Regions from separate parts of the Massilia aerilata genome, predicted to be linked through region 1. Evidence: predicted binding sites of a transcription regulator. Region 1 holds the regulator's gene; each other region holds the start of a gene.
What was found. The regulator sigma-54, encoded in region 1, starts transcription at its own class of promoters, with help from an activator protein. The targets are predictions, from matches to a motif close to TGGCANGNAANCTGCTTT.

Region 1 (7,670 bases):
CAGGAAGGCCAGCGCGGCCAGGACGATCAGAAACGACAAAACGGACTCCTCTGTTGTTGTGCTTTATACGGCAATAATTCATTGCCCGATGAAATCATCGCACAAAAACAGTGATGATGTTGCAACGCAGTATCTGTCGTTTAGAAGAACTCGTCGAGCAAGCGATAGAATTCCACGCGCGCCGGATCGGCCTGCATGCCGTAGTGCTTCAGAAAAGGCGCCACCCATTTCTTGCCCAGCGTATCCGCGATGTCGCGCATCGCCAGCGCCAGGTCCTGGTGGCGATCGGCCACGCCCAGGCGTCCGCAATCGATCCAGCCGGCGATGTCGCCGAACAGGTCCACCATCAGGTTCGCAAGACAAGCGTCGCCGTGCGTCACAACCAGGTCTTCCGTGGGCGGCTGCATGGCTTCCAGGCGTGCGAACAAGGTCTCCGGTGACAGCCCAGCGTGCTCCTCGTCGAAGTCTTCCTCGTCGACCAGCCCGGCTTGCATGCGTGCATGGGCGAGCGCGATGCGGGCGTTGGCGCGGTGGTCGAACGGACAGCCGGCGACATCGAGCGCATGCAGCTGGCGCAGCGCCTGCGCGATCAGGCGCACCGCCTCGGAAGCGGGAATGGCGCCGACTTCGCTACCGCATTCGAGGTCGCTGCCCGGCATCTCGTGCAGCAATAGCCAGCCACGGCCGTTCTCTTCGGCAAAATCGATGACCGGCACGCAGGGTATGCCGGCTGCGGCCAGCCAGCGCAGTCGCGCCGCCTCGCCCGCCAGTTCGGACAGGGGCGAGATGCGTTCCGTCTTGAGGAACAAGGACGGACCTAGACGTGGCTCGAGCCGGAACAGCTGCGCCCCGGAAGCGCCGCCGGACTGGAGTTCCCAGCGGCTGCCATGCAGGCGTTCCTGCCAGGATGCAGGCATCTTTTTCTTTACATCGGTCGGGCGTCCCATCGTCCAAGCTCCTCAGGAAGAAAACTGCCAATGCACGCCCGCGTGTTCAGTCCAGGTGCCGCAGCGGATGCGCCCAGTCCGGCCATACCGGCGCGAAGAAACGCGCCACCATCTCCGGGGTGACCTGGGCCAGCGAAGGCGGATTCCACACCGGTGCATTGTCCTTGTCGATCACCAGCGCGCGCACGCCTTCCAGCACTTCGCCATGTTCGAAGTTGCGGCGCACCAGCGAGCGCTCCATGCGCAGGCAATCGGCCACGTCCATCGAAGCGCCGCGCACCAGCATCTCGCGCGTCACGCACATCATCAGCGGCGAACGCTGGCGCATGGCGGCCAGGGCCTTCTGCGCGAAGGGCGCGTCGTCGCCTTCGAGCGAAGACATCACCGCTTCCACCGAAGCCGCGCCGAAGTGCCTGTCGATCGGCGCGCGCTGGGCGGACAGTTCGCTCGCGCCGGCCTGCTGCGCAAACGGCGCCGCAAAGGCGCGGATCGCCTCGGCCAGCTGTGCGCCCGGCGTGGACGCGATCAGCCCGTTCAAGGCCGCCAGTTCGGCAGCCGGCACGAACAGATCCGCCAGGCCGACGTAGAGCGCATCGGCGGCGCCGACGGTCAGCCCCGTCAGGCCCAGATACATGCCGAGCGCGCCCGGCGCATGCGACAGGAAGTGGCTGCCGCCGACGTCCGGGAACAGGCCGATGTTCACTTCGGGCATCGCCATCTTCGTGCGTTCGGTCACGATGCGCAGGCCGCTGTCCGGGCCGCCCTGGGCGATGCCCATGCCGCCGCCCATCACCACGCCATCCATCAGCGAGATGTAGGGCTTCGGATAAAAATGGATCAGGTGGTTCAGCGCGTATTCTTCGGTAAAGAAGTCTTCCAGCAAGGCACTGCCGCCAACAGGCGTCGCATGGCCGGCCTGGTGGAAAAAGCGGATGTCGCCGCCTGCGCACAGGGCTTTCTCGCTGGTGCTGGTGATGACGACCGCGGCGACGTTCGCGTCTTCGCGCCAGGCCAGCAGGGTCTCCGTCAGTGCGCGCACCATCTCCAGCGACAGCGAGTTCAGGGCCTTGGGGCGGTCCAGGGTGATGATGCCGGTGCCGTTGGCAAGCCGGGTCTGCACGTGTTCGCTCATGTTCTTTTATTTATGAAAGGGAAAGCAGTATTGTAGCGCGGCCAAAAAAACGAAAAGGGCGCCAGATGCGCCCTTCGTCTTGCCTATGCTGCGCCAGCGGAACGATCACGCTGCAGCGGCAGCTTCTCCTCCCTCAAGGTCTTCGTTGGCCATGCGTTTTAGTGCTGTGTGACTATGATCCTGCAGCATCTGCTTGTACTTCTGGACCTGGCGGTCGAGACGGTCCATCAGCATGTCGATCGCCGCGTAGAGGTCATGTGCGGCGCTGGCGACGTGAACGATCTTCCCAGCAACACGCAAGTTGATCTCGGCCTTCTGGCGTTTTTCTTTCTCGGTGAGATTGTCTATGCAGAGGATGACGTGGGAGTCGATCACTTGATCGAAATGGCGGGTGATGCGTTCGAGCTTGTTCTGTACGTATTCACGGATTGCTGGGGTTACATCGAGATGATGTCCGCTGATAGTGAGATTCATACACACTCCTTTGAAGATGCGCTGTCAGGTAACCAGTATCTGGGTGCCCTGCAGCTTATTACAAGGATTTGCGGAGGCTGACGGGCGGGATCTTCAGCGCCTCACGGTATTTCGCGACCGTGCGGCGTGCGATAACCATTCCCTGTTCCCCTAGCATCTCCGCGATCTTGCTGTCGGATAAAGGGTTCTTGGGGTCTTCTGCTCCTGTGAGTTGCACGATGAGAGCCCGGATCGCCGTCGAGGATGCTTCACCGCCTGCCTCGGTCGCGACGTGACTTCCGAAAAAGTACTTCAACTCAAACATGCCGTGCGGCGTCAGCATATATTTCTGAGTTGTGACGCGAGAAATTGTGCTCTCGTGTAGACCTAGTGTATCAGCTATCTCACGTAAAACAAGGGGCCGCATGGCAACTGCGCCGTGCGAGAAAAAGTTCCGCTGGCGCTCGACGATAGCTTGCGCCACGCGCAGGATCGTGTCGAAGCGCTGGCGCATGTTCTTGATGAGCCACTTGGCTTCCTGCAACTGTGCATTCAGCTGCGATTCCGATTTCCCCTGTTTCAGCAAGGCGGCGTAGATGCTGTTCACGCGCAGGCGCGGCATCACTTCCGGATTCAGCTGCACGCTCCAGCCGTCCTTCGCGCGGCGCACGATCACGTCCGGCACCACGAAGTCGGAGACGTCGGAGGCGAAGGCCGCACCCGGATGCGGATTGCACTGGCGGATCACGGCCTGGGCTTCGCGCAGGTCTTCGTCGTCGCAGTCGAGGGCCTTCTTCAGCTTGTTGAATTCGCGCTGCGCAAACCAGGTCAGGTAGCGTTCGACGATGACCAGCGCCATGCGCCGCGTCACCATCGCCACGCCGGGCATGCGCCGGATCTGCAGGGCCAGGCATTCGGCGGCGCTGCGCGCGCCCACGCCCGGCGGGTCCATGCTCTGCACCAGCGACAGCGCGGTGCGCAGTTCCTCGAATTCGATCTCGAGTTCGGCCGGCAGGCGCGCGTGGATGTCGTCCAGCGATTCGTCCAGGTAGCCGTTGTCGTCGAGCGAGTCGACCACGATCTCGACCAGCGCGCAGTCGCGCGGCGAGAGGCAGGTCAGGCGCACCTGTTCCATCAGGTGCTCGCGCAGCGAGATGGGGCTGGCTTCCAGCTGCGGGCGGCCGTCCTCTTCCTCGCCGCCGCTGCCGCTGCCGGAATGGCCCGACTCGCCCCACTCCATCTCGTGCTCGGCGCCGCCGGCTTCGCCGCTGTCGCCGCCTTCGGCTTCGCTGCCGCCGCTGCCGCCGTTCTCCTCGCCCTGGCCGGACGCGGGGGGCGCATCGGGCGTGGTGTTGGTCGAGGAACCGTTGTTGATGGCGCCGTCCGCCAGCAGGCGCACGGAGCGGTCGAGCGGATCGTCGAGGCGTTCGAGCAGCGGATTCTCACCCAGGACTTGTTCGATCTCCTGGTGGAGTTCGAGCGTGGACAGCTGCAGCAGGCGGATCGACTGCTGGAGTTGCGGCGTCAGCGCAAGGTGCTGTGAGGTCTTGAGTTGCAGCGTCTGTTTCATGACTACATCCTGAAGTGTTCACCCAGGTAGACACGGCGGACGGATTCATTCGCGATGATGTCGTCGGGCCGGCCCGAGGCCAGCACCGCGCCCTGGTTGATGATGTAGGCACGGTCGCAGATGCCGAGCGTCTCGCGCACGTTGTGGTCGGTGATCAGCACGCCGATGCCGCGCTCTTTCAGGAAACGCACGATACGTTGGATCTCGATCACGGCAATTGGATCCACGCCGGCGAAAGGTTCGTCCAGCAGCACGAAGCGCGGGTCGGTGGCCAGTGCGCGCGCGATCTCCACGCGGCGCCGCTCGCCGCCCGACAGCGACAGCGCCGGGTTCTCGCGCAGCTTCTCGATCTGCAATTCGGCCAGCAGCTCGTCCAGGCGTTCCTGGATGCGCGCCTTGCTCAGCGGCTTGCCGTTCTCGCGCTGCAGTTCCAGCACCGCGCGGATGTTCTCTTCCACCGTCAGCTTGCGGAACACCGAGGCTTCCTGCGGCAGGTAGGACAGGCCCAGCATGGCGCGGCGGTGGATCGGCAGGCTCGTGATGTCGGTGCCGTTGATGACGATGGCGCCGGCATCGGCCGGCACCAGGCCCACGATCATGTAGAACGAGGTGGTCTTGCCGGCGCCGTTCGGGCCCAGCAGTCCCACCACCTCGCCGCAGGCGACCTGCAGCGAAACGTCGCGCACCACCAGGCGCTTGCCGTAGCTTTTCTGCAGCCCCTTGGCGACCAGGGTGCTGCCGCCGCTTGCGACGGCGGTCGGGGTGGCGTCTGCGTGTACTTCCATCATTGCTTTCCTGCTTCCGGTGGCGCCGCCGGCGTAGGGCGGCGCGTGTAAAAAGTGACGCTGACGCGGTCCTTGCCGGGCTTGTCGGCGCCGCTCACGTCATTCATGTTCAACAGGACTTCCTTGCGGGCGTCGTAGGAAATGAACGGGCCGCTCATCTCCCTGGTCACGGTACGGCCGTCGAGCTGCCTGATCGTGGCATGCGAGATCAGCTTGACGATGTCGGTGCGCTCGTCGTATTCCATGCGCTCGCCGTAGCCTTCGTCCCACTCGTCGGCGCCGCCGTCGCGCTTCTGGCGGAACGACGCGGCCTTGCCGTTCGCCCCGAACAGGACCACGGAGCGGTAACCCTCCGGCGTTTCCCTGATCTCGGCGCGCTCCGCCTTCAGCAGCATGCTGCCGCGGGTGCCGATCACGTTGCCGGTCAGGATCACGGTCTGGGTGGCCTGGTCGATCGTCGCCTTGTTGCCTTCGACATTGAAGGGCTTGAGCGCATCCGCCCGCTCGGCCTGCGCGAGCGGCATCAGCAACAGCGCAAGGGCAGCGGCGAGTGCGCGCTTCATTTACTGCTTCCCTGCCGGCGCGGTGCGGCGCGGCGCGATGATGATGGTGCTGCGGCCGCCGCCCGCCTTGCTCTCGCCGCTGGCGTCGTTGAAGACGTTGGCCTGCTCGGTGCGGTTGTCGTAGGAGATGAAGGGACCGTTCACCTCGCTCGTCATGCGCTTGCCTTCCAGCTGCTTGACGACGGCATTGGCGAACAGCTTGACCACTTCGGTGCGCTCGTCGTATTCGATGCGCTGGGCCTGGCCTTCGGTCCACAGGTCGGGGCCGCCGTCGCGCTTCTGGCGGAAGCTGGCGGTCTTGCCCGGCGCGGCGGTCAGCGTCAGCAGCATGTAGCCCTCCGGCGTTTCCTTCAGCACGGCCTTGTCCGACTTGATCAGCAGGGTGCCGCGGGTCAGCACCACGTTACCGGTCAGGATGCGGGTCTGGGTGGCTTCGTCGATGTGGCCGTTGTCGAAGTCGATCTGGGCCTGCTTGAGCGAATCGGCGCGCTCGGCCGAAGCGGTCAAGGCGGCCAGCGACAGCATGGCGACGGCGATTATTTTTTTCATTGAATGCGGTCCTTTCAGGTTGTTCCTGTCAGCGTTGGCCACGCGGCGGGTAGACGATCCGGCCGCGCCCGCCCAGCGTCAGCTGCTGGGTGGCGTTATTCGCCACCATGCCGACCCCGGTCGCGGAGGCATGGCCCAGCGTCATCTGGATCGGCTTGTCGGTTTTCGAGATTTCCTCGTCCGGCAGCACGGTCAGGGCCTCGGTGCGGATACGCAGCGGATCCGAGGTCTTGCTGCCGGGGCGGGAGATGTCGACGTTGCCGCTCAGGTCGATCTGGTTCTGGTCCTGGTTGACGTGGGCCTTGTCGGCCGTCATGGTCATGCTCGGGTGGTCCGTGCTCATGCTCTGCACCACAGGCTTGTCGATGTCCGAGGTGTTGTCGTTCGGGCGGTGGGTCAGGCGCTCGCCCGAGATCACGTAGCGCGGCTGGCCGGTCTCCGACATCCGCACGAAGCTGAAGTTGTCGATGATGTAGTCCGGGTCGTTGCCCACGTTGACGTTCGGCCCCTGCGCCTCGCCGCGCATCACCTGTACCAGCCAGAAGCTGCCAAAGGCGAAGAACAGCGCAGTCATCATCAGCGCCAGCAGGCGCCAGCGGTGCCGGGTGCGCTTGTTGACGTAGGTGGTGGTCGCCATGGCTTGCGAGGGATTATCCAAAGTACGGCGCCAATGCCTGTTCGTAGGTGCCCTGGGCGCGCATCACCATGTCGCAGACTTCGCGCACGGCGCCGCGGCCGCCCGGGTTCTTCGTCACGTAGTGGGCGCGGTACTGCACTTCCGGATGGCCGCTCGGCACCGTGACGGCAAAGCCGACGCGGGTGAACAGCGGCAGGTCGATCACGTCGTCGCCGATGTAGCCGCACGCCTCCGCCGTCACGCCGGTCCTGGCGAGCAACTCTGCAAACGCCAGGCGCTTGTCGTGCTGGCCCTGGAACACGTGGGTGATCCCGAGGTCGGCCGCGCGCTTCACGACGATCGGCGAATTCCTCGCGCTGATGATGGCGGTCTGCACGCCGGTGCGGTTCAGCAGCTGGATGCCGAGGCCGTCCAGCACATAGAAGGTCTTGGTGATCTCGCCGTTGGCGTCATAGGTCAGGCTGCCGTCGGTCAGCACGCCGTCGACGTCGAAGATCATGACCTTCACGCGCGCCGCGCGCTGGGTATGTTCCAGAGGAGTCATGGTCAGATCACCTTGGCGCGGGTCAGGTCGTGGATGTGCAGGGCGCCGACCAGCACGTCGTCGGCGTCGGTCACCAGCATCTGGTTGATGCGGAATTCCTCCATCACGGCAACGGCGTCGACCGCCAGCTGCTCCGGATGGATGCGGCGCGGGTTCGCGTGCATGACGTCCCGGATCGTCAGCTTGCTGAAATCCTGGGTTTTCTCGAACAGGCGGCGCAGGTCGCCGTCGGTGAACACGCCGACCGGGCGGCCGGCAGCGTCGACGATGGCGGTCATGCCCATGCCCTTCTGCGAGATTTCCAGCAGGGCGTCGGTCAGCGGCGCATCCGGCTGGACCTTGGGGATGGCGTCGCCGCTGCGCATCACGTCGCGCACGTGGGTCAGCAGCTTGCGGCCCAGGGCGCCGCCCGGGTGCGAAAGCGCAAAATCTTCGGACTTGAAGCCGCGCAGTTCCAGCAGCGCGACGGCCAGCGCATCGCCCAATGCCA
Region 2 (7,670 bases), on a different contig from region 1:
TCGGCTTCTGAACCTCTTACCGCAGAGCGCATCCAAAGGGTATCGACAAGTTACCCCGGAGCGGCCATGCGAGTTCTTCTCTGTCTCTTTGTCCTGCTGCTGGGCTGTGCGGGCTGCGCCAGCAACATCTATCCACGCAAGCCGACCTCCCAGGAAATGGCCAATGCCGAAGGCCTCTACGGTCTGCAGGACGGCTACCGCGCCCACATCTTCGAGCTCGACAGCCGGCTCTACGTCAGGATCGGCGCCCATCAGCAGAAGGAACTGCAGCTGGCCGGACCGGAGCACTTCGTCTCGAAGGCCGGCGACGTCTCGATCCAGTTCCAGCCCGAGCGCGAGGAGGATGACGCCGAGCGGGTCGTGGTCGAGTACGCACGCGCGCCCGGCGGGCATCCGCCGGTCCTGTTCTCGACCGGGCCGCGGCCGGGGCGCAGCTTCGTCGATTAGTGGATCGCCCGATCAGCGTTTCAATTGCGAGAGATCGCGCACCGCGCCGCGGTCCGCCGACGTGGTCAGCGCCGCATAGGCCTGCAGCGCCTGCGACACCACGCGCTCGCGGCCGAGCGGCTTCCAGGCCTCGAGGCCGCGGTCTTCCATCTTCGCGCGGCGATGCGCCAGTTCCTCCATCGAAACGCGCAAGTCGATGGTGCGCGCAGGGATGTCGATGTCGATCATGTCGCCCTCTTCCACCAGGCCGATCGCGCCGCCTTCCGCCGCTTCCGGCGAGGCGTGGCCGATCACCAGGCCCGAGGAGCCGCCCGAGAAACGGCCGTCGGTGAACAGCGCGCAGGCTTTGCCGAGTCCCTTGGACTTGATGTACGAGGTCGGGTACAGCATCTCCTGCATGCCGGGGCCGCCCTTCGGGCCTTCGTAGGTGATGATGACGACGTCGCCGGCCACGACCCGGTCGCCGAGGATGGCTTCGACCGCGGCGTCCTGGCTCTCGAACACGCGCGCCCTGCCGGAGAATTTCAGGATGCTCTCGTCGACGCCGGCCGTCTTCACGATGCAGCCCTTCTCCGCGATGTTCCCGTACAGGACCGCCAGGCCGCCGTCCAGCGAATAGGCATGGGCCAGGTCGCGGATGCAGCCCTTGGCGCGGTCGATGTCGTTGTCGTCGAAGCGCTCGGCCTGCGAGAACGCGACCTGGGTCGGCACGCCGCCCGGCGCCGCGCGGAACAGCTGGTGCACGGCCGGGTCGTCGCTGCGGCGGATGTCGTATTTCTCGATCGCCTCGGCCAGGCTGGCGCTGTGCACGCTGGGGACCGAGGTGTCGAGCAGGCCGGCGCGCGCCAGTTCGCCGAGGATGGCGACGATGCCGCCGGCGCGGTGCACGTCTTCGATGTGGTACTTGTCCGTCATCGGCGCGACCTTGCACAGGCAGGGCACCTTGCGCGAGATGCGGTCGATGTCGGCCATGGCGAATTCGACGCCGGCTTCGTGGGCCGCGGCCAGCAGGTGCAGCACGGTGTTGGTCGAGCCGCCCATCGCCACGTCCAGCGTCATGGCGTTCTCGAAGGCGGCCTTGGTGGCGATCGAGCGTGGCAGCACCGAGTCATCGTCGCCTTCGTAGTGGCGCTTGGCCAATTCAACAATCAAGCGTCCCGCGCGCAGGAACAGCTCCTTGCGGTCGGCGTGGGTGGCGACGATGGTGCCATTGCCCGGCAGCGACAGGCCCAGCGCCTCGGTCAGGCAGTTCATCGAATTGGCGGTGAACATGCCCGAGCAGGAGCCGCAGGTCGGGCAGGCCGAGCGCTCGATTTCGGCCACGTCGGCGTCCGACACGGTGCTGTCGCCGGCCTTGATCATGGCGTCGACGAGGTCCAGCTTGATGATCTTCCTGTCGTTGTTGACGGTCTTGATGACCTTGCCCGCTTCCATCGGCCCGCCGGACACGAACACCACCGGGATGTTCAGGCGCATCGCGGCCATCAGCATGCCGGGCGTGATCTTGTCGCAGTTCGAGATGCAGACCATGGCGTCGGCGCAGTGGGCGTTGACCATGTATTCGACGGAATCGGCAATCAGGTCGCGCGAAGGCAGCGAGTACAGCATGCCGCCGTGGCCCATGGCGATGCCGTCATCGACGGCGATGGTGTTGAATTCCTTCGCCACGCCGCCGGCCGCCTCGATCTCGCGGGCGACCAGCTGGCCGAGGTCCTTCAGGTGCACGTGGCCGGGCACGAACTGCGTAAACGAGTTCACCACCGCGACGATCGGCTTCTCGAAGTCGCCGTCCTTCATGCCGGTTGCGCGCCACAGGGCGCGGGCGCCCGCCATGTTGCGGCCCTGGGTGGTGGTACGGGAACGGTAGGTCGGCATGATGTCTCCTCGAGGCCGGGCTTCAAAGCGGCCATAGATCAAAGCACCAGATTGCCGCAGCGCCTGTGATTTGTCTAATATATGATTTATTGCTCAGTGATTCTTTTTGCGTATCACAGGGAATAGCCGACATGCGGGCATGCCTGGAATGGTAGAGTATGTTTTTTATTAACTCTGCTGATGAGGCTTTAGATGTTGCTTCGAAACGTATCGATTCTCCCCTTGATCGCTTCTTTAGCAGCATGTGCGGGCACAGCGCCAAGCAGCCTCACTCGCCTGGATGACGGACGCTCGATCAAGCTTTCTGACAGCCTCGTTTACGAAGTAAACAAGGGCATTCTCGGCACAAAATACGAATACACTTTCGTTCCAGGCACCTATCGCGCGGCATTTTCAGATTTGAATGGCGCTTATTTTCAGGGACCTCCCTCGTGTTTTCGTGCGAAGCTCATGGTTGCAGGAGGTCTGCAGGATTCGTTAGTCGGTAAAACAGTGGTTGTTGCCGATTGCGGTGTGTATGTTCCTGCGGATCCGAGCAAGCTACCTTCGCTTTATACGGTGAACGGCACCGGTGCAAATATGACGCTCGGTGCGAAAGACGACGATATCTCGCGTGCGTTAACAACAAATCAAATCATCGCCAACCCATCAATCAGTCCGGCAGCAGGAGGCCTGGCCGGCGGTATCGTTGGGGGACTTTCCGCAGCCATTTCGGCCGCCGAACAAGGACGTCTCGTCATGACGGATCAGCCGCCTACGGCCCAGCTAAAACTGCTTGTATCAGGCCACTGAAGCGGTACAAGCGCCGGCGTGAGGAGCCGCCCCGATATTTTCTGCACGAAAGGCCTTGGCCGGATGCTGTCGAGCCGCTATAATGCTCGCCGTTGGGTCGTTAGCTCAGTTGGTAGAGCAGCGGACTTTTAATCCGTTGGTCGCTGGTTCGAGCCCAGCACGGCCTACCACGAACAAGCAGTAAAGAAAAAGGCTTCCATCAGGAAGCCTTTTTTTCGTCCAATGGTCCGCTTAGTTCAACTTATTGAGCGCTTCGACAGCATCGATCAAGCCAAAGCCATCGTAGAGGCTCCATACCTTGGTCGCCGAACCACCCGAGAACGGCACCACGCGCGCCGGCGCGGCGGTTTGCATGATCGACTTGACCTGCTTCGGCGTGAGCGAACCAGGTCCGCCCGCTTTCTGCAACATCAGCGCGGCCACGCCCGCCGCATGCGGCGCAGCGGCGCTGGTGCCGAAGAAGTTCGGGCGCCCATTGCCTTCGTAATCCGAACCCGGGTAGAAGAAAGTCGTGTCACCGCCGTCCGTCGCGGCCATGTCGGGTTTCTTGCGCGTTTCCGGCACGGCCAGGCGATTGCCGGCTGCATCGAAATAGATGCTCGATGGCCCCGGACTGCTGAAGCCCTCGAGTCCCGGCTTGTACGGCATGACCGAGGGATTCAGCACCGTGTAGCGGTAGGCTGCGACACTGTTGGCATTCGCCGCCGCGTTGTGTCCGAAGGTGGTAGGACTGTTCGACGCAGCCAGGGCCGAGCCACCCCAGCCGTCGAGGTTTACCAGGCGCACGCGCGTCGCTTGCTTGGTACCGGCACTGGTGCGCCCGACCATGATGCGATAAGTACCCGACGCACCGCCCGACAAGCCGATGATCTCGGCCGCGTAGTCGTTGGTGATATTGTTGGTGGCGAAGGTGAACACGCAATTGCCGGCGCTATTGAACATGTAGAAGTTCAAGTCCGTCGTGACCTTGCCCTGATAAAACAAATCATCCCACTGCATGATGAAAGTCGAACCGGCGCCGTTGTAGGTCACAGGCAGCGCATAGACGCCGCTGCCGAAATTGAGCCAGCCGCCCCCCACGTTGGCCTTGGTGCTGCCGGAAGATGGCGCACTGGTACAGGTGGCGGCGCTTGCCAGGTTGATGTTGCCAAGGCCGGTAGGCGTGGTGGAGAAGGTCGCGTTCGGCACATCGATCGAACCGCCGCCGCCGGCAGCGCCCTGGTTACCTGCCGAGGAGAAGTAGCTGACCTTTTTCCCTGGCAGGGTGCTGCTCGTCACCACGTCGTTGACGGCCTGGGCGACTTGGCCGTCGGAGAAGAACGGTTCGTCATAGTAGAACACGTCGTCGACGATGATGTCGGCATTGCAGGCCGGATTGGTGCGCAAGGCGCGAATGTTGGCGGCAAACGCCGACTCTCCTGCAAATGCGGTCGCAAAACATTGATCCGCCATCGGCGCGACATCCTGCACGATCTGCATCATCGCACGGCCTTCGTCGGTATTCGACGGATCGGGACCGATGTCGATCACCAGTTTCGGAGGCCGCAGGTCGCCACTCGCGATGTCGGTGGCGGCGCGGGTCATGGTAAAACTGAGAGGTGAAGCATCATACGAATCGGACAGCACGCCGACCGTGATGCCGGACCCATTGTAGCCGCTGGCGTTGGCAAGGTCCGAACGCAGCACCTTGGTGCCCTGGGAGGTTGTGACCCCCACGTTCCTGGCGGGCCGCAGCGACATCTTCATGAGTCTCAGTCCGCTGCTCGCCGCGAGTACCTCGAGCTGCTCCACGGGGACATAGGCCGATACCGCGCCATTCTGGAAGTAGGGATCGACGCCGGTGACGACGGCGCCGTTGGCCTTGAGGCGCTCGACGATCACCGCGAGCGGCTCGCTACCGTCCAGATGGATGTCGACCAGCACCCGGCCTGCGGCGTCGAGCATACCGTCGAAACGGGCAGTCGGCTGATCGGCCGATTGCGCCAGGCGCGCACCCGGCTTGGCAAGGCCGGCCGCCTTTTTCGCGGCGACCAGGTCGGCAAGGCGGCTGTCGAGCTGACCCGCCTCAGCAGCCGAAAAAACCGAAAGCAGAAGCACCATCATTGGTGCCAATGACATTTTTTTCATGATTGATCCCTTTCAGTTAAGCAGCGAGGAAGGCCTCAGGCAGAGCGGCGTGCAGCGCGGCGGCGGCTGGCGCGCAAAGCGCCCAGACCGAGTGCGGCGAGCGCCAGCGAAGCCGGTTCCGGCACATCGGCAGCTTGCGGCCCAGCGAAGGCGCCGCTGAGCAGGATTTCATAAGCGTCGCCTTCGCTCGTGATACTACTCCAGTCCGTCAGCGCGCCGCCGCCGCCGGTGCCAGTCGGGCCGACCTGGTCCTGGCCGATCAGGTCGCCGAAAATAGCGCCGGATGCACTGACCGGCGTGTAACCCGCGCCGGCAATCGCCAGGTAGTAATAGTCCGAAGTGGCCGAGGTGTAGCCGATTGTCGAGGTCGGTCCAACGTTGGGATCGTCGTCATTGGCCACCACGCCGAGGCCGGCGCTGTTGAATAGGAACAGGCTGGTATCGAAATTGTTGTATGCGAAGGACGAGAGCGTGGTCGTCGCGGAGAACACACTGCCCGCTTTCAGGTAGATGCGGAAGATATCGGCATAGTCGTCGCTGCTGGAGCTCAGCAGGGATCCGCGGATGGCGTCGATGGCGCCGCTGCCCGAACTCGTCTGCGCCGTCGACGTGAGTTTCCCGGCGTCGCCGGCTTCAGTGATTACCGATGCCTGGGCAGAATTGCTGAAGGCCAAAACCAATGCACTAGACAAGGCAAGCAAGGGAATTCGAATCTCTGCAATTTTCATGTTTTTTCCTAGTTTTGAAGGGAGGAACGACTCGCTGGAAGCCTGACCCTGTCGATGCATGACGTGCTAGTCAGGACCGCGAAGTTTCCTATGCATAAATCGTTCCAACTCTTTTCAAAGTCCAATGCAAAACAGCAAGATGCTGATTTTCAACGATATTATTTTTTCAATGAAAGCAAGCCCGTTTCAGTTGTGAAGAAAATGTAAAGTCCTTCGACATCGATCCTAGCGAATTCGGGTAAAGTCCAGCCTTTTGCAAGTCCATCCATTGCCGCAATGCCCCAGACCATCCTCGCCCCCGTCCACCACGAACTCATCATCAAGAAGAGCCGCTTCATCGCCTGCGTGCAGCCGATGCCGGACCGCGCCGGCGCGCAGCAGGTGGTGGCGCGGCTGCGTGGCGAGCATCCCGGCGCCGCCCACGTGTGCTGGGCCCTGCTGGCGGGCGGGCAGTCGGCCGCGGTCGACGATGGCGAGCCGAGCGGCACCGCCGGACGGCCGATGCTGGACGTGCTGCGCCACCAGGACCTCGAAGGCGTGCTGGCCACCGTGGTGCGCTATTTCGGCGGCGTCAAGCTGGGCGCCGGCGGGCTGGTGCGCGCTTATACCGACAGCGTGGCCCAGGCCCTGTTGAAAGCCGAAAAAATCGCCATCATCCGGCAGCGTACCCTGCGCTGTGCGGCGCCCTACCCGCTCGAGGGCCTGCTGCGGCGCGAGCTGGAACTGGCCGGCGCCACGCTGGAACAGGTGGAACACGGACAGGACGTGCGCTTCACTTTCAGCCTGCCGGACGACAGGGCCGATGCCCTGGTGGTGCGGCTGAGCGACGCCGGCAGCGGGCGCGTCGTCTGGATCGATGAATAGCCACGTCGTTCCGGCGCAGACCGCCGGAATGCCGGATGAGCCAACATCAAGCTCGCTAATACCGGTCATCACCACTCGAAAGCGGACTCCCCAGCCGTGCAGGGCTATAGTGACCGCCCTTCCCCGTAACAAGAAAAGATTTCAGTGATCAAGAAAAGCCTGGCCCCACTGGCCCTCGGCGGGTTCGGCATTGGCATGACGGAATTCGTCATGATGGGCATCCTCCCCGACATCGCCACCGGCCTGAACATTTCCATCCCCCAAGCGGGTTACCTGATTTCAGCCTACGCCGTCGGCGTGGTGGTCGGCGCCCCGACCCTGGTCAGCATGCTCGGCCACCGTCCGCCGCGCGGCGTGCTGGTCTGGTTCATGCTGATGTTTGCCGCCTTTAATGCGCTGTCGGCCTTTGCGCCCAACTTCCATACCATGATGCTGTTCCGCTTCCTGGCGGGCCTGCCGCACGGCGCCTTCTTCGGGGTCGGCGCGGTAGTCGCCACCCGCCTCGCGGACAAGGGCAAGGAAGCGGCGGCGCTGGCCAGCATGTTCTCCGGCCTCACCATCGCCAACGTGGTCGGCGTGCCGGCCGGCACCTGGCTGGGCCACCACATGAGCTGGCGCCTGGTGTTCCTGATCGTCGCCGCGATCGGCCTGGCGGCCGCACTGATGACGCAAAAGGTCATTCCCTATTTCGAGGGCAAGCCGCGCGCCGGCCTGGCCCAGGACCTGCGCATCTTCCGCAACCCCAAGCTGTGGCTGGCGCTGGGCATCACCTCGATCGGCACCGGCGGCCTGTTTGCCTGGCTCAGCTACATCGCGCCGCTGCTGACCGAGGTCACG
Region 3 (7,670 bases), on a different contig from region 1:
CCATCATCATCGCGCAGATCTTCTTCATTGTCTCCTCGCTTTCTTTTAATGTGTGAGCACATCGGTTCGATGTACCCGAGAGCGATGGCAATTAGCGTGCCGGGCCGCAGGAGAGAGATTCACGGGGCAAAGCCGGCCCGCGCGGGCCGCGCCTTGTGCCTTATCGGATCAGGCGGCGCGGCCAGGTGTCATTTTTTGGGTCGCGTCGTGCGGACACTCGCCGCAAAAAAAACCGGCGGCCAAAGCCGCCGGAAACATGGACCCCACGTGTCCTGTGTCTCGATCAGATCTTGGTGGCCAGCTTGAACACCCAGACCGAGCCGCCCTGCTCGAGGAAGTTGACCTTCTTCGCGACCTCGCCGCCCCACAGCGGCACCGCGCCGCCCCAGCCGGACACCACCGCCACGTACTGGGTGCCGCCCTCTTCCCAGGTCACCGGCGGCGCCACCACGCCGGAGCCGGTCTGGAACTTCCACAGCGCCTTGCCGCTCCTGGCGTCGACCGCCTTCAGGTAGCCTTCCGGCGTACCGTAGAACACCAGGCCGCCGGCGGTGCTCATCACCCCGCCCCACAGCGGCGCGTTGTTCTTCACTTCCCACACGATCTTGCCGGTCTTCGGATCGACCGCGCGCAGGGCGCCGATGTAATCCTCGTTGAGCGGCTTGATGGTGAAGCCTGCGCCGAGGAAGGCGCCGCCCTTCTTGTACGAGATCGGCTCGTTCCAGATATCCATGCCCCACTCGTTGGCCGGCACGTAGAACAGGCCGGTCTGCGGGCTGTAGGCCATCGGCATCTGGTTTTTCGCGCCCAGGAAGGCCGGCGCCGCGAACACCGCGTTGCCCTTCTTGCCATCCTGGCCCTTGGTCGGATCGCTGGGGCGGTTGGCCGCGATGAAGTTGGGACGCCCGGTCTTCAGGTCGATCCCGCTGGCCCAGGTGATCTTGCGCACGAAGGGGAAGGCGTTGGTCAGCTTGCCGTTCTTCGCATCGATCACGTAGAAGAAGCCGTTGCGGTCCGCCTTGCCGCCATAGCGCCTGCCGTCCATGTCGAAGGTGACGAATTCATTGGCGCCGTCGAAGTCCCAGGAATCGTTGGGCGTGCTCTGGTAGGCCCACTTGATCTGGCCGGTTTCCGGATCCAGCGCCAGGGTCGACGAGGAATACAGGTTGTCGCCGGGGCGCAGGTGGCTGTTCCAGGGCGCCGGATTGCCGGTGCCGAAGTAGGCCAGGCCGGTGGCCGGGTCGTAGGTGCCGCCCATCCAGGTCGAGGCGCCGCCGGTCTTCCACAGCTCGCCCGGCCAGCTCTTGTTGACGGTGCCGGTCACACCTGCTTCGATCTGCTTGCCGTCCTTGTCGTAGCGGTAGCCCATGTGGCCCTCGACGGTCGGGCGCACCCACAGCAGCTCGCCGGTCATCGGGTTGCGGCCTTCCACGCGGCCGACCACGCCGAACTCGCCGCCGGACACGCCCGTGATCAGCACGCCCTTGGCGATCAGCGGCGCCGCCGTCATCGAGTAGCCGGCCGCGTAGTCGTCGACCTTCTCCTTCCACGCCACCTTGCCGGTGTTCTGGTCGAGCGCCACCAGCTGGGCGTCAAGGGTGCCGAAGATGACCAGGTTGCCGAACAGCGCGGCGCCACGGTTGACCACGTCGCAGCAGGGCATGATCCCGTCCGGCAGGCGGTGCTCGTACTTCCACAGCTTGTTACCGGTCTTCAGGTCGATCGCGAAGATGCGCGAGTAGGACGCGGTGACGAACATCTTGCCGTTGGCGATGACCGGCTGCGACTCCTGGCCGCGCTGCTTCTCGCCGCCGAACGAGAACGACCATACCGGCACCAGCTGGCCGACCGTCTTCGTGTTGACCTGGGTGAGCGGCGAAAAGCGCTGGCCTTGCGAACCCATGCCGAAGGACAGCACGTTCTTCGTGTCCTTGTCGGCCTTGTCGAGCATGGCGGTGGTGACGTCGGCCGCCCGCGCGAACGCGAACGGCAGCAATCCTGCGAGCAGGACCATCCTGGTTGTTGTCTTCATGATTGTCTCCTTGTTGTTGTGTTGTGCTGCTTGAGCTGCGCGCATTCCTCGTCGCTGAACAGGCGCGAGCGCGTGAGGAAGCGCCGGCCGGTGCCGTTATCGAGCGAGAACATGCCGCCGTTACCCTCGACCACGTCGATGATCAGCTGGGTGTGCTCCCAGTAGCCGAACTGCTCCAGCCCCATGTAGAAGGGCGCGCCGTCCAGGTTGCCCAGGTAGACGTCGCTGTCGCTCAGGTTGAATTCGCCGGCGGCATAGCACATCGGCGCGCTGCCGTCGCAGCAGCCGCCGGACTGGAAGAACATCAGCGGACCGTGGCGGCGCCGCAGCTCGCCGAGAAAGGCCAGCGCGGCGGGCGTGGCGGTCACGCGATCGATCGACGTGGTCATGGTCATCGCCTCAGAAGAAGCCCAGCGCTTTCGGGCTGTAGCTCACCAGCAGGTTCTTGGTCTGCTGGTAGTGGTCGAGCATCATCTTGTGGTTCTCGCGCCCGATGCCCGACTGCTTGTAGCCGCCGAACGCGGCGTGCGCCGGGTACAGGTGGTAGCAGTTGGTCCACACGCGCCCGGCCTGGATCGCGCGGCCGACGCGGAAGGCGCGGCTGCCGTCGCGCGTCCACAGGCCGGCGCCCAGTCCGTACAAGGTGTCGTTGGCGATGCGCAGGGCGTCGGCTTCGTCCTTGAAGGTGGTGACGGAGACCACCGGGCCGAAGATCTCTTCCTGGAAGATGCGCATGCTGTTGTCGCCCTTGAACACGGTCGGCCGCACGTAGTAGCCGCCGGACAGGTCGCCCTCATGGGTGGCGCGCTCGCCGCCGGCCAGCACTTCGGCGCCTTCCTGGCGGCCGATGTCCATGTACGACAGGATCTTCTCCAGCTGCTCCTGCGAGGCCTGGGCGCCGATCATGGTGCCGGCGTCGAGCGGGTTGCCGGCCTTGATCTTCGCCACCCGGTCCAGCGCGCGCTCGATGAATTTTTCATAAATCGATTCCTGCACCAGCACGCGCGATGGGCAGGTGCAGACCTCGCCCTGGTTCAGCGCGAACATGGCGAAGCCCTCCAGGCACTTGTCGAAGAAGTCGTCGTCGGCGTCCATCACGTCGGCGAAGAAGATGTTCGGCGATTTGCCGCCCAGCTCGAGGGTCACCGGGATCAGATTCTGGGCCGCGTATTGCATGATCAGGCGCCCGGTGCCGGTCTCGCCGGTGAAGGCGATCTTGGCGATGCGCTTGCTCGAGGCCAGCGGCTTGCCTGCCTCCAGGCCGAAGCCGTTGACGACGTTCAGCACACCCGCCGGCAGCAGGTCGGCCACCAGTTCGATCAGCACCATGATCGAGGCCGGGGTCTGCTCGGCGGGTTTCAGCACCACGCAGTTGCCGGCGGCCAGGGCCGGCGCCAGCTTCCAGACCGCCATCAGGATCGGGAAATTCCAGGGGATGATCTGGCCGACCACGCCCAGCGGTTCGTGGAAGTGGTAGGCATAGGTCTCGTCGTCGATGGTCGAGATCGCGCCCTCCTGGGTGCGGATGCAGCTGGCGAAGTAGCGGAAGTGGTCGATCGCCAGCGGGATGTCGGCGGCCATGGTCTCGCGGATCGGCTTGCCGTTGTCGATGGTCTCGGCGGTCGCCAGCAGGTTCAGGTTGGCTTCCATGCGGTCGGCGATCTTGTTGAGGATGTTGGCGCGCTCGGCCGGCGAGGTCTTGCCCCAGGCAGCCTTGGCGTCATGGGCGGCATCCAGCGCCAGCTCGACGTCCTCGCTGCTCGAGCGCGCCACTTCGCAGAAGGGCTGGCCGGTGATCGGCGTCACGTTGGGGAAGTACTCGCCCCGGACCGGCGCCACGAAGCGCCCGCCGATGTAGTTGTCGTAGCGTTGACGGAACGGATTGGCGACGCCCAGTTTGCTGATGTCCGCAAGATTCATGTCATCCTCTTCTGTGTTGGTTGTATGGCCGTCGATGCGACGGTGTGTCGGTAGCACCTCTCCTGAATCGCAAACGCCGTGCCAGCCCTGTCTCCGCGCGCCGCGCCCCTGCGGCAGGCGGATCACGCCCGAGGCCGGCGGCCCGTTCTGGTACAGCTGTCCCAAACTGGAACAGGCGTGCTGCACAGCTCAAGGGATCACCATGCCCCAGGGCTGCTGCCCGACCGGGATATCGGCCAGCTTCGCCGCGGCCGCGGTGTCGATCACCGATACGCTGTCCGAGCGGCCATTGGCCACATACAGACGGCCGCCGTCCGGCGTCAGCGCCATGTTCCAGGGCCGCTTGCCGACCGCGATCGTGGCGCTCACGGCCATGCGCAGCGGATCGATCGCCATCACGCTGCCGTCCGCCCCGTTCGACACATACACCTGCCGGCCGCCAGGCCCGACGGCGATGCCGGCCGGGTTCCTGCCGGCGGCGATGCTTGCGACCGCGCGCCTTTCGGCCAGGTCGAGCACATACACCTTGCCGGCCAGTTCGCATGCCACATAGGCCTGCTTGCCGTCCGGGGTGAAGGCGATGCCGCGCGGGCGCAGGCCGACCGCGATCGAGCCCACCTGGCGGCGCGCCGCCACGTCGATCAGGTCGACCTGCTCGGCGTTTTCGGCCGAGACCAGCAGCCAGCGCCCGTCCGGGCTGAACACGGCATGCTCGGGATTGCGGCCCTCGACCTTGATGTCGGCCACCAGCTTGCGCGCGGCGGTGTCGACCAGCGCCACGCTATTGCTGTCCTCGACCGCCACCGCGGCCCAGCGGCCGTCGCTGGAAACGCTGACGCCCTCGGGCGAGCTGCCCAGTGCGATGCTGGCGAGGGTCGCGCCGCTGGCGGCATCGAGCACCAGCAAGGCGCTGCCGGCGGCGTCGGTGATGTAGAGCCGGCTGCCGCCCGGGTCGGCGGCAATGCCGCGCGGCCGTTTGCCGGCCGCGAACTCGCGCACCACGGCGCCGGCGCCGACATCGATCACGCTGACGGTGCCGGCCTTTTCGTTGGGGACGTAGGCGAAGGGGGCGGCGGTCGCGCCGCCGGCGGCGGCCATGCACAGGAATAGAAAGCGGTAACTTGACGGGTTCATGATGTCCTTTCGGGATGGAAGTCCGGATGGATTTGCAAGCCCCGTGCCACCGAAGCGGACGGCAGTTTTTCTGCATGGCAGGTATATTGCTTGCCGGGATAGTCAGCGCCCGGCCAAACAGGGCGGACCGTCACCTCATGGAGACCAGATGAAGCAACACGTATTTCGCTTGAACGCCGTCGCGGCCCTGTTTGCCGCCACGCCCCTGCTGGCCAGCGCCGGCCCGGCATCCAATCCGCCCGACGCCGCCGATGCGCCGGCCGCGCCGATCAGCGTGGTGGTGGTCAGCGGCAGCCGCAGCGAGCATTTGAGCTTCGACTTGCCGGCGGCGATCGACGTGGTCGGCGCGGAGCGCATCGGCGCCGCCCAGCCGCGCGTCAACGCATCGGAAGCCCTGGCCGCGGTGCCGGGGCTGGTGGTACAGAACCGCCAGAACTATGCGCAAGACCTGCAGGTCTCGTCGCGCGGCTTCGGCGCCCGCTCGGCCTTTGGCGTGCGCGGGGTGAAGCTGATCGCGGACGGCGTGCCCGCCACCATGCCCGACGGCCAGGGGCAAGCCGCCACCTTCAACCTCGACATGGCCGAGCGCATCGAGGTGCTGCGCGGTCCCTTCTCCACCCTGTACGGCAACCATGCCGGCGGCGTGGTCCAGCTGTTCACGCGCGACCCGAAGGGCGCGCCCAACATCGAACTGAACGTGGCCGGCGGCAGCGACGGCCTGCGCAAGACCGACCTGAATGCCGGCGGCAAGCAGGGCAGCTTCGGCTGGCTGCTCGACGCCTCGCGCTTCGAGACCGACGGCTACCGCGCCCACAGCGCCGCCACCCGCGACCAGGCCTATGCCAAGCTGGTTTTCGACGCCGCGCCCGGCGCCCGCCTGACCCTGACCGCGAGCGGCCTGCGCCAGGACGATACCCAGGACCCGCTCGGCGTCAGCTGGGCCACCTGGCAGCGCGACCCGCGCGCCGGCGAGATCGACACCACCGACACGCAGGCGCCGCAGCGCACCCTGGCCGACCGCTACAACACACGCAAGAGCATCGACCACCAGCAGCTGGGCCTGAGCTGGGACCAGCGCTTCGGCGACGACCGCCTGCACCTGAGCGTCTACGGCGGCAACCGCCGCGTGATCCAGTACCAGTCCTTCTCGAAAGGCTTCCAGGCCCCGGTCACGCATTCCGGCGGGGTGGTCGACTTCGACCGCGACTTCTACGGCTTCGACGCCAACTGGATGATGGCGCGCCCGCTCGGCGACGGCACCTTGCGCACCACCCTCGGCCTGGAAGCCGGCAAGTCGCGCGACGGGCGCCAGGGTTTCGAAAACTTCATCGGCAACGAGTTCGGCGTCAAGGGCAAGCTGCGGCGCGACGAGGAAGACGATGTGCGCAATGTCGACCCTTACCTGCAGCTCGAATGGGAACTGGGACGCTGGGTATTCACGGGCGGCCTGCGCCGCAGCCAGGTGAGCTTCGACGTGGCCGACCGCTATCTCTCGAACGGCAACGACAGCGGCAGCGTCGACTACCGCCACACCACGCCGCTGCTGGGCGTGCTGTACAAGGTCACGCCGGCGCTGAACGTCTACGCCAGCGCGGCGCGCGGCTTCGAGACCCCGACCCTGAACGAGTTGTTCTATTCGGGCTCCGGCGCCGGCTTCAATTTCGGGCTGGGCGCCGCCACCAGCACCCAGCTGGAAGCGGGCGCCAAGGCCATGCTGGCCAGGGACGTGCGCCTGAATGCGGCCCTGTTCCAGGTGCGCACCAGCGACGAGCTGGTGGTCGACGCCTCTTCCGGCGGGCGCACCAGCTACCGCAACGCCAGCGCCACCCTGCGCCAGGGCCTCGAACTGTCGCTCGACGCCGAGCTGCGCGCCGGTTTCTCGGCAAGGGTGGCCGCCACGCTGCTGCGCGCGATCTACGACCAGGCCTTCACCGGCGTGGCCGAGGGGAACCGCCTGCCGGGCGTGCCGAGGACCAGCCTGTTCGGCGAGCTGGCCTGGAAGGATGCGGGCGACCGCTACGGCGCCGCGCTGGAGACGGTCGCCAACGGCAAGGTGTATGCGGAGGACGCCAATGCGGCGCAGCCGGCGCCCGGCTATGCGCTGGTCAACGCGCGCGTGCAGGCGAACCAGCAACTGCAGGGCTGGCGCCTGCGCGAGTACGCGCGCGTGAACAACCTGCTGGACCGGACCTATATAGGCTCGGTCATCGTCGGCGACAGCAACAAGCGTTATTACGAACCGGCGCCGGGACGCAACTGGGTACTGGGCTTGAGCGCCCAGTACCAGTTCTAGGTTTCAGGGTTTGACCACCCGCACGCCGTAGCGGGTGAAGATGGCCTGCAGTTCGCCGCTGCCGGCCATCTCGTTCATGGCCGCCTGCAGCCGGCGCGCCAGCTCCAGATTGTCCTTGCGGACCGCCATGCCGACCGCCCAGCCGGCGCGCGGCAGACGCTCGAAGGCCGCCTCCTGGACCGGGAAGGCGGGATCGCCGCGCATCACCGATTCGATCTCGGAGCGCGTCGCCAGCACGGCATCCAGCGCGCCGCCTTTCAACTGCTGCAGCGCATCAAGCGCGCTCGGGTA
Region 4 (7,670 bases), on a different contig from region 1:
GCCACCGATTCGCCGCAACTGCGCGAAGCGATCAAGAAGGACCTGATCGCACGTGAAGTGATGATGCAGGAAGCCGTCAAGCAGGGCTACGACAAGAATCCGGAAGTCAAGCAGGCGCTGGAGAACGCCCGCCAGACCATCGTGATCAACGCCCTGGCCAAGGACTACGTCACCAAGCACCCGGTCAGCGACGCCGAGATCAAGGCCGAGTACGACCGCTTCACCAAACAGACCGGCGACAAGGAATACCACGTGCGCCACATCCTGGTGGAAAACGAAGCCGACGCCAACGCCATCATCGCCAAGATCAAGGGCGGCGCCAAGTTCGAAGACCTGGCCAAGCAGTCGAAGGACACCGGCACCGCCAACAATGGCGGCGACCTGGACTGGGCCAGCCCGTCCTCCTTCCCGCCGGAATTCGCAGCCGGCTTCACCGGCCTGCAAAAAGGCCAGGTGACCGAGAAACCGGTCAAGACCCAGGTCGGCTACCACATCATCAAGCTGGACGACGTCCGCGCCGCGAAACTGCCGGCGCTGGATGAGGTCAAACCGCAGATCGCCGACGCCCTGACCCAGCAGAAGCTGGCCTCCTACCAAGAGGAAATGGTCAAAAAGGCAAAGGTGCAGTAAGATGTTGCATCACCGGCGGCAGCCTTGCCGCCGGTTTTCGTCGCGTTGCGACTTTTGTGTTTAGATAGGATCGAATAAATGATTGTGAAGCCAGCCCGCCTGTTGTTAGCCATGACCGCGATGGTAGTCCTGCCGTCGTTCGCACAAAACGTCGCGACCGTCAATGGCAAGCCCATCCCCGCGGCCAAGGTCGACCAGGTCGTCAAGCAAGTCGTCGCCCAGGGCAAGGCCACCGATTCGCCGCAACTGCGCGATGCGATCAAGAAAGACCTGATCGGCCGCGAAGTCCTGATCCAGGAGGCCGACAAGCAAGGCATCGGCACCCGTCCGGAAGTCAAGAACGCGATCGACAACGCCCGCCAGAGCATCATCATCAATGCGATGCTGGCTGACTACATCAAGAAGAACCCGGTCAAGGACGCCGACATCACCGCCGAGTACAACAAGTTCAAGGCGCAAGTCGGCGACAAGGAATACCACGCCCGCCACATCCTGGTGGCCACCGAAGACGAAGCCAAGGCCATCATCGCCAAGCTGAAAGGCGGCGCCAAGTTCGAAGAGCTGGCCAAGCAGTCGAAAGACCCGGGCTCGGCCAACAATGGCGGCGACCTGGACTGGGCAAACCCGGCTTCCTTCGTGCCTGAGTTCTCGAAGGCCATGACCTCGCTGCAAAAAGGCGCGATCACCGAAACCCCGGTCAAGACCCAGTACGGCTACCACGTGATCAAGCTGGACGACACCCGCGCAGCCAAGATCCCGCCGCTGGAAGAAGTCAAGCAGCAGGTCGCCGAACAGCTGCAGCAGCGCAAGCTGGCGACCTACCGCGAACAGCTGATGACCAAGGCCAAGATCCAGTAATCGGTCCTGCCTGAGCCAGAAAGCGCTCCCCCGCCCGGAGCGCTTTTTTTCTTTCGCATTTTTACCGATTCTTGCCCGGGCTCCGCATGCCATCTCCCCGCAGCCGCACGCTGCCGCTACGCCACCTGCTAGTCCTGCTGACGGCGATCGGCCTGCTGCCGCTCGCCTTGCTGGGCATCTGGAGCATCCACGTGGCCAGCGAGTACCGCCAGCGCGAGCAGGAGCGCGCCTTGCTGGATATGGCGCGGGCCCTGTCGAGCGCCGTCGACGCCGAACTCGATTCCTCGGTGGCGGCCCTGTCATCCATGGCGCAGAGCCCGGCGATGGTGGCCGGCGACGTGCGCGCCTTCTACGATATCGCCAGCGCCCAGGCCAAGGCCCAGCCGGAGTGGCTGGGCGTGTTTCTGGCCGACCATGAGGGCAAGACGGTGTTCCGCACCAATGCGCCCTTCGGCGCCGAGGCGCCCGCCCTGGCCGATCCGGACAGCCTGCAGCAGGCGCTCAGCCTGCATCGCGCGGTGGTCGGCCGCATCGTGCGCGGCAAGGGCGGCCGCGCCGCCGTGCCGGTGCGCATTCCGGTCACCGATACCCATGGCCATGCCTTCGTACTCAGCGCCGTGGTCAAGCCGGACCGCATCCTGCGTGTGATCGAGCGCCAGCGCGCCCCGGCCGACTCCCTGATCGCCGTGATCGACGCCTCCGGCCACATCGTGGCGCGTTCGAAGAACCAGGAGCGCTTCGTCACCCAGCCGATCACGCCCGCCCTGCGCGCGCTGATGACCAGGAACGGCCTGGAAGGCGCCGGCGCCACCCTCACCAAGGAAGGCGACGAAGTGGCCACCGCCTACAGCAGCATGTCGCGCTACGGCTGGACGGTGGTCACGAATACGCCGATGGCCGCCCTGCGCGCCGGCTTCCTCGAAGGCATCGCCGTCTACGCCGCCGGTGTCGCCATTTCGCTGGCCATCTGCATCGCCCTGGCCTACTGGCTGTCGAACCGCATCGTCGGCGCCTTCAACGGCTTGCGGCGCGCCGCCGCGGCGCTCGGCGCCGGCCGCCCGGTCCATGTGCCGAAGGCGCGTATCCGCGAACTCGGGCGCATGGGACGCGCGCTCGAGGCTGCCGGCCGCCAGCGCGCCCGCCGCGAGCAGGAGCGCTCCTCGCTGATGGCTTCGCTGGAGCAGGCGCTCGAACAGGCGCGCGAAGCCAGCCAGGCCAAGGACGAATTCCTGGCCGTGCTCGGCCACGAACTGCGCAACCCGCTCAGCCCCATCGTCGCCTCGCTCGACTTGATGGACATGCGCGACGAGCCCGGCGCCCGCCGCGAACGCGCCATCATGCGGCGCCAGGTCACCCACCTGAAGCGCCTGGTCGACGACTTGCTCGACGTCTCGCGCATTGCCTCCGGCAAGCTGCAGCTGGAACTGCGCCCGCTCAACCTGGCCGAAACCGTGCGCCACGCCGTCGCCGCCCTGCCCGGCCACGCCATCACGCTGGAGGCGCCGGACGCCGTCTGGATCCTGGGCGACGACAGCCGCCTGGTGCAGGTGCTGAACAACCTGCTGTCCAACGCCGCCCGTTTCGGCAGCAGCGCCACGCACATCGAACTGGCCGCCGACGCGGCCGCCGGCCTGGCCCGCCTCTCGGTGCGGGACAACGGCATCGGCATGGATGCCGGCCTGCTGTCGCGCATCTTCGAACCTTTCTACCAGGCGCCGCAGCAACTGGCGCGCCGCACCGGCGGCCTCGGCCTGGGACTGGCGATCGTGCGCAAGATCGTCGAGCTGCACGGCGGCAGCGTCAGCGCCAACAGCGAAGGTCCGGCCCGCGGCAGCCGTTTCGAAGTCGCGCTGCCGCTGGCCGCCGCGCAGGCGCAACAGCGCGATGCCACGCCGGCGGCGGAGCAACAGCCCTGCGCCATCCTGCTGGTGGACGACAACGAAGACGCCGCCAACGGCACCGCCAGCCTGCTGCGCCAGCTGGGCCACAAGGTCGAGGTCGCGTACAACGCGGCCCAGGCCCTGGCCGCCGCGCGCAGCGTCCTGGCGGGCGGCTTGTCCACTGAGCTGCCCACTCAGCTGCCCACTGAGGTGCCGCGGGTCGCCATCCTCGATATCGGCCTGCCCGACATGGACGGCTACGCACTCGCCCTCCTGCTGCGCCGCCAGTACGGCGCCGGACTGCGCCTGGTGGCGCTGTCCGGCTACGGCCAGCAGGCCGACCTCGAGCGGGCGGTGCAGGCGGGCTTCGACTTGCACCTGACCAAGCCGGCGACGCTGGACGACTTGCTGCGCGCGCTCGGGCCCACGGCCGCGCCCGCTAGCCATTAGCCGCTAGCCGCTAGCCGCTGTCCAGCCGCTTGAGCGCCTTCTCCAGCGCACGGATCCTGGCGCGCAGCGAGGACAGGTTGCGCAGCAGCGCCGCGTTACGCTCCCACTCCGCGTTCGGCGAGATCGGATAAAAGCCCGTATAGCGGCCCGGCTCGTTGATCGAATTCGAGACCAGCGTGCCCGCGGTGATGTGGACATGGTCGGCAATCGTGATGTGGCCATTGACCATGGCCGCGCCGCCGAAGGTGCAGTATTTGCCGATGATGGCGCTGCCGGCCACGCCGACGCAGCCGGCCATGGCCGTGTGCGCGCCGATATGGCAGTTGTGGCCGATCTGGATCTGATTGTCGAGCTTCACGCCATCTTCAATGACGGTGTCAATCATCGCGCCGCGGTCGATGGTGGTGCCGGCGCCGATGTCGACGTCGTCGCCGATCAGCACCCGTCCCGTCTGCGGGATCTTGATGTAGACGCCCTCGTCCATGGCGAAGCCGAAGCCGTCGCCGCCGATCACGGCGCCGGAATGGACGATGCCGCGCGCCCCGATTACGCAGCGCGCCAGGAAGCTGGCGTTGGCGAAGAAATGCGTATGTTCGCCCACCACCGCGTCGCGCCCGATGTAGCAGCCGGCGTCGACCACGGCGCCGGCCCCGATCACCGCCCCCTCCTCGATCGTGACGTGGGAACCGACCCAGGCAGAGGGATCCACGCGCGCGCGCTCGTGCACGGCGGCGCACGGGTGGATGCCGGCACGCGGCGCCTCCCTCGGCGCCAGCAATTGCGCCGTGCGGGCGAAGTAGGCATAGGGATTGCCGGTGACGATGCGCGCGCCCTCATAACTCGCCGCGACTTCCGGCTCGTCCAGCGGCGACAGGATCAGCGCGGCTGCACGGCTGTGCGCCGCCTGGGCGCGCAGCTTGCCGTTGCCGAGGAAGCTGATGTCCGCCGGGCCGGCGCGCTCGAGCGGTGCGATGGCGCTGAGCTCGATGCCCGGATCGCCCTGCAGCTGCCCGCCGAAACGCTCGATCAGTTCACCTACGCGCATCCCCATGACGCCGCCCTCCGTGCTTGTCCGTGCAGAAGTTTGGACAGCGCGGCGGCAAGCAGGGTTCGAGCGTGCGGCTTGCGAACGCTCAGATGCTGTCGCGGCGACGGCGGCTTGCAACCCCGGCGCCAACCAGGCCCAGCGCCAGCAGCGCCAGCGAGCCCGGCTCCGGGACATCGGCTGCCAGGATGAAGCCCTGGCGCACCTGGGTAATGGTGGCGGAGCCGACCACGGCCGAAACATTGATCGCCTTGGTCACATACAGCTCGTCATACACGCCGTCCAGCGGAATGTCGAACCAGCCGTAGTTGGGATCCTGCTGATCGCAGACCAGTAGCGAGCAGCTGACCGTCAGGCGGCCGACGACCCGGCCGGTGGCATCGCGGATGGTCTCGGTCACCGAGGCCACGGAGACACCGAAGAAGCTACCGTCGAAGTCGAGCGTGACCGCACTGATGCCCTTGCTGCCGGCGTCGACGCGGTAGCGCAACAGGACATTGTCGAAGCTGAAGGAACTCGCCTTGAACTGGCTGGTGAAATCGAGGCCGCCGGCGTCGGCGCTGACGTCGATCTGATTGCAGTTGCTTGGCTTGGCCGAAAAGCCGCCCTTGCTGATGACACAGGCGAAGTTGTCGAACATCAGGCCGCCGGCCGACAAGGAAGAGGTAGAGGTAATCGGCGTCGCCGATGCCTGGCCGATGCCGACGCAAGCAATACAGCCTGCAATCAGGGCGCGAACGAGCGTGGTTTTCATGTCTGTCCTTGTCTGTCGGTTAATGGCCTAACAGACGAGTCGAAGCAAATTCGATGCCAACTGCCAAGTTCGCTGTATTTTCAAGGACTTGGCCTTGAACGCCGGCGCACCCATGCGTTCAATGTCAACTTCTTCGACAGATCCCGGACCGGCGGTCACGGCCCGGGAATGCCGGGCTTACTGCATCGTATCGCTCTGCTGGGCGGTGTCGACGGCAAAATTGCGCGCCGTGTCCCATTAGGTGAAGCTGTAGCGCACCACGTCGCCGATCTTCAGGCCGCCGCCCTTGTAGCTGTTGGTCGTGCCGTCCAGGCGCATGCGCAGGTTCTGCTGGGCGCCGTTGTTGACGGTGTAGTGCACGTCCGCCCAGCTGCCGGTGGCGGTATTGAACTGCAGCGCGGTGGTCGAGGTCCGGGTCACGGAGGTCGGCCCGGACGGCGGCGGCGGGGTGGTCGTCGTGCCCGAATCGTAGACGATGTCGTCGACCGGGAACTGGAATGTGGAGGCCGGCAGATTGTTCGCGTCGCGCGAGATCAAGAAGACGTCCAGCAGCGACTGCAGCGCCACCTTGGGCCCGATCAGGTCGAAACCGGAATCGTCCCTTGCGCCCAGTCGCCATTGCGGGTCAAGCCGTAGGCCTTGCTTTTGGCCGGGAAATTGACCCAATTCTGATTCGTGCAGGTATCGCCGAGCCCGATGTTGAAGGCCAAATTGGGCGGGATCTTGATTCGGAATTTCAGTGATCCGTTACAGTAATTCGTCGGGTCGCGGGCCCGGCGCCTGTAGGCCCAGGCGAGCAGCTTGACCGAGCCCTTGCCGGCGAGCTGGTAGACGCGCACAGAGTCGACCTACATGGTGCGGGGCCGCGGCGCCATTACCTGGGCGGCGGTCGCGGCATCGGTGGAGTTGCCGCCGACGGCCAGGTTCAGCAGCAGGTAGAACGGCGACCACAGGGCGCTCGGATTGACCGGCAGCGTCGCGTTGTACAGGTCGCGCTCGACGCCGTTGTCGATGATGGTGAAGAGCATCTCCGCATCGGTCCAGTACAGGCGGTATTTGACGAAGCGTTTGGCCAGCGAGGCCGCAGTCACGACATAACTCTTGTTCTGCCAGGCGGTCCACGCCGCGCGGCTCTCGTTGCCCGGCACGCAGGCGGCCTTGTGACCCTGCCCCATGATGTCGATCTCGCCGTTGCGCGGCCAGGTCTGGGCGCTGGTACCTGGCATCCAGGCGGCCGACCACAGTCCGGCGGCGAGGTTCGGCGCGGCCAAGCCGACTTCGATCATGCCGTACTGGACCTGCACCTTGTTCCTTGTATCGATTTTGCCGGATGTAAAAAGATTGCAAGAAAATGCGAGCCTGCCTTGACGGCAACCCGCGGCCTGCCAAGGTCGGAGCTGGCCGCGAATGATCCGTGCACAGATGGGACTGGAAAGGTTTCCATTGGAATAAGGAAAAATACACCCCTGAGTTTGGTGGGGCGTCAAATCGTATCGTGCGCTGCGGTTTAAGCCAGATCAATCCGTCGATGCCGGTGATCTGTCTAGATTGTCAGACGGCCTCGACAAGGAGCAGACATGAACGACAGGCACTCGCCCGGCGCAGTAAATCCGTCCCTCGCGCCCGGCAAATACCATGGCATTCCCATCGGCCGCCAGGCGCCGGACGGCGAAACCCTGAGCGCGGAACGCCTGTGGGCCAGCTTCCAGATCGAAGCCGAAGACCTGCTGAAAATCGACGGTCGCTGGATCGCCGACGACCGCGAACGCAACCGGCGCATCAATGCCGCCTACGCCCGCCTGTGGCTGGCCGACCGCCGCTTCCAGTGGGCGGGCCTGGCCGCCTTCGCCTCCAAGCAGGTCGGCTGCGGCCTGCTGCACAGCGCCGATATCCTCGACGCGCACCGCCAGGAACGCGAGCGGATCGAGCGCTCGCTGGGCCAGGGCTCGGCGCCGGGCGTGCAGTACGGCGCCACGCTGAAGTTGCTGGCCACCGAAATGGGCGCCAGCGGCATGGCGCACCGGCTCGGCCACGGCAACACCCACGTCTTCCT

Region 2: ACFPO9_RS04710 (PEP-CTERM sorting domain-containing protein) is a predicted target of sigma-54. The motif match lies at 6,059-6,076, and genes of this name have one in related genera.
Region 3: adh (aldehyde dehydrogenase) is a predicted target of sigma-54. The motif match lies at 4,019-4,036, and genes of this name have one in related genera.
Region 4: ACFPO9_RS01405 (PEP-CTERM sorting domain-containing protein) is a predicted target of sigma-54. The motif match lies at 5,659-5,676, and genes of this name have one in related genera.

Annotation. Positions count from the first base shown of each region.
Region 1 covers NZ_JBHSMZ010000010.1:104,161-111,830, reverse strand. Annotated here, with positions in the region: gene ACFPO9_RS15075 (GntP family permease) at 1-39, opposite strand, end outside; gene ACFPO9_RS15070 (APH(3') family aminoglycoside O-phosphotransferase) at 141-947, opposite strand; gene ACFPO9_RS15065 (enoyl-CoA hydratase/isomerase family protein) at 994-2,079, opposite strand; gene hpf (ribosome hibernation-promoting factor, HPF/YfiA family) at 2,185-2,553, opposite strand; gene ACFPO9_RS15055 (RNA polymerase factor sigma-54) at 2,612-4,102, opposite strand; gene lptB (LPS export ABC transporter ATP-binding protein) at 4,105-4,887, opposite strand; gene lptA (lipopolysaccharide transport periplasmic protein LptA) at 4,887-5,450, opposite strand; gene lptA (lipopolysaccharide transport periplasmic protein LptA) at 5,451-5,999, opposite strand; gene lptC (LPS export ABC transporter periplasmic protein LptC) at 6,028-6,636, opposite strand; gene ACFPO9_RS15030 (KdsC family phosphatase) at 6,650-7,180, opposite strand; gene ACFPO9_RS15025 (KpsF/GutQ family sugar-phosphate isomerase) at 7,183-7,670, opposite strand, start outside.
Region 2 covers NZ_JBHSMZ010000004.1:16,451-24,120, reverse strand. Annotated here, with positions in the region: gene ACFPO9_RS04740 (outer membrane beta-barrel protein) at 1-11, shown strand, start outside; gene ACFPO9_RS04735 (hypothetical protein) at 67-447, shown strand; gene ilvD (dihydroxy-acid dehydratase) at 460-2,322, opposite strand; gene ACFPO9_RS04725 (hypothetical protein) at 2,515-3,114, shown strand; tRNA gene ACFPO9_RS04720 (tRNA-Lys) at 3,209-3,284, shown strand; gene ACFPO9_RS04715 (S8 family serine peptidase) at 3,346-5,241, opposite strand; gene ACFPO9_RS04710 (PEP-CTERM sorting domain-containing protein) at 5,277-5,969, opposite strand; gene ACFPO9_RS04705 (IMPACT family protein) at 6,246-6,833, shown strand; gene ACFPO9_RS04700 (MFS transporter) at 6,978-7,670, shown strand, end outside.
Region 3 covers NZ_JBHSMZ010000003.1:6,402-14,071, forward strand. Annotated here, with positions in the region: gene ACFPO9_RS04565 (porin) at 1-28, opposite strand, end outside; gene ACFPO9_RS04570 (PQQ-dependent methanol/ethanol family dehydrogenase) at 284-2,032, opposite strand; gene ACFPO9_RS04575 (DUF779 domain-containing protein) at 2,029-2,421, opposite strand; gene adh (aldehyde dehydrogenase) at 2,432-3,952, opposite strand; gene ACFPO9_RS04585 (YVTN family beta-propeller repeat protein) at 4,142-5,086, opposite strand; gene ACFPO9_RS04590 (TonB-dependent receptor family protein) at 5,235-7,379, shown strand; gene ACFPO9_RS04595 (substrate-binding periplasmic protein) at 7,383-7,670, opposite strand, start outside.
Region 4 covers NZ_JBHSMZ010000001.1:307,449-315,118, forward strand. Annotated here, with positions in the region: gene ACFPO9_RS01385 (peptidylprolyl isomerase) at 1-630, shown strand, start outside; gene ACFPO9_RS01390 (peptidylprolyl isomerase) at 709-1,488, shown strand; gene ACFPO9_RS01395 (hybrid sensor histidine kinase/response regulator) at 1,575-3,818, shown strand; gene lpxD (UDP-3-O-(3-hydroxymyristoyl)glucosamine N-acyltransferase) at 3,829-4,869, opposite strand; gene ACFPO9_RS01405 (PEP-CTERM sorting domain-containing protein) at 4,952-5,617, opposite strand; gene ACFPO9_RS01410 (hypothetical protein) at 5,855-6,184, opposite strand; gene ACFPO9_RS01415 (hypothetical protein) at 6,196-6,456, opposite strand; gene ACFPO9_RS01420 (glycoside hydrolase family 16 protein) at 6,466-6,921, opposite strand; gene ACFPO9_RS01425 (DUF2515 family protein) at 7,195-7,670, shown strand, end outside.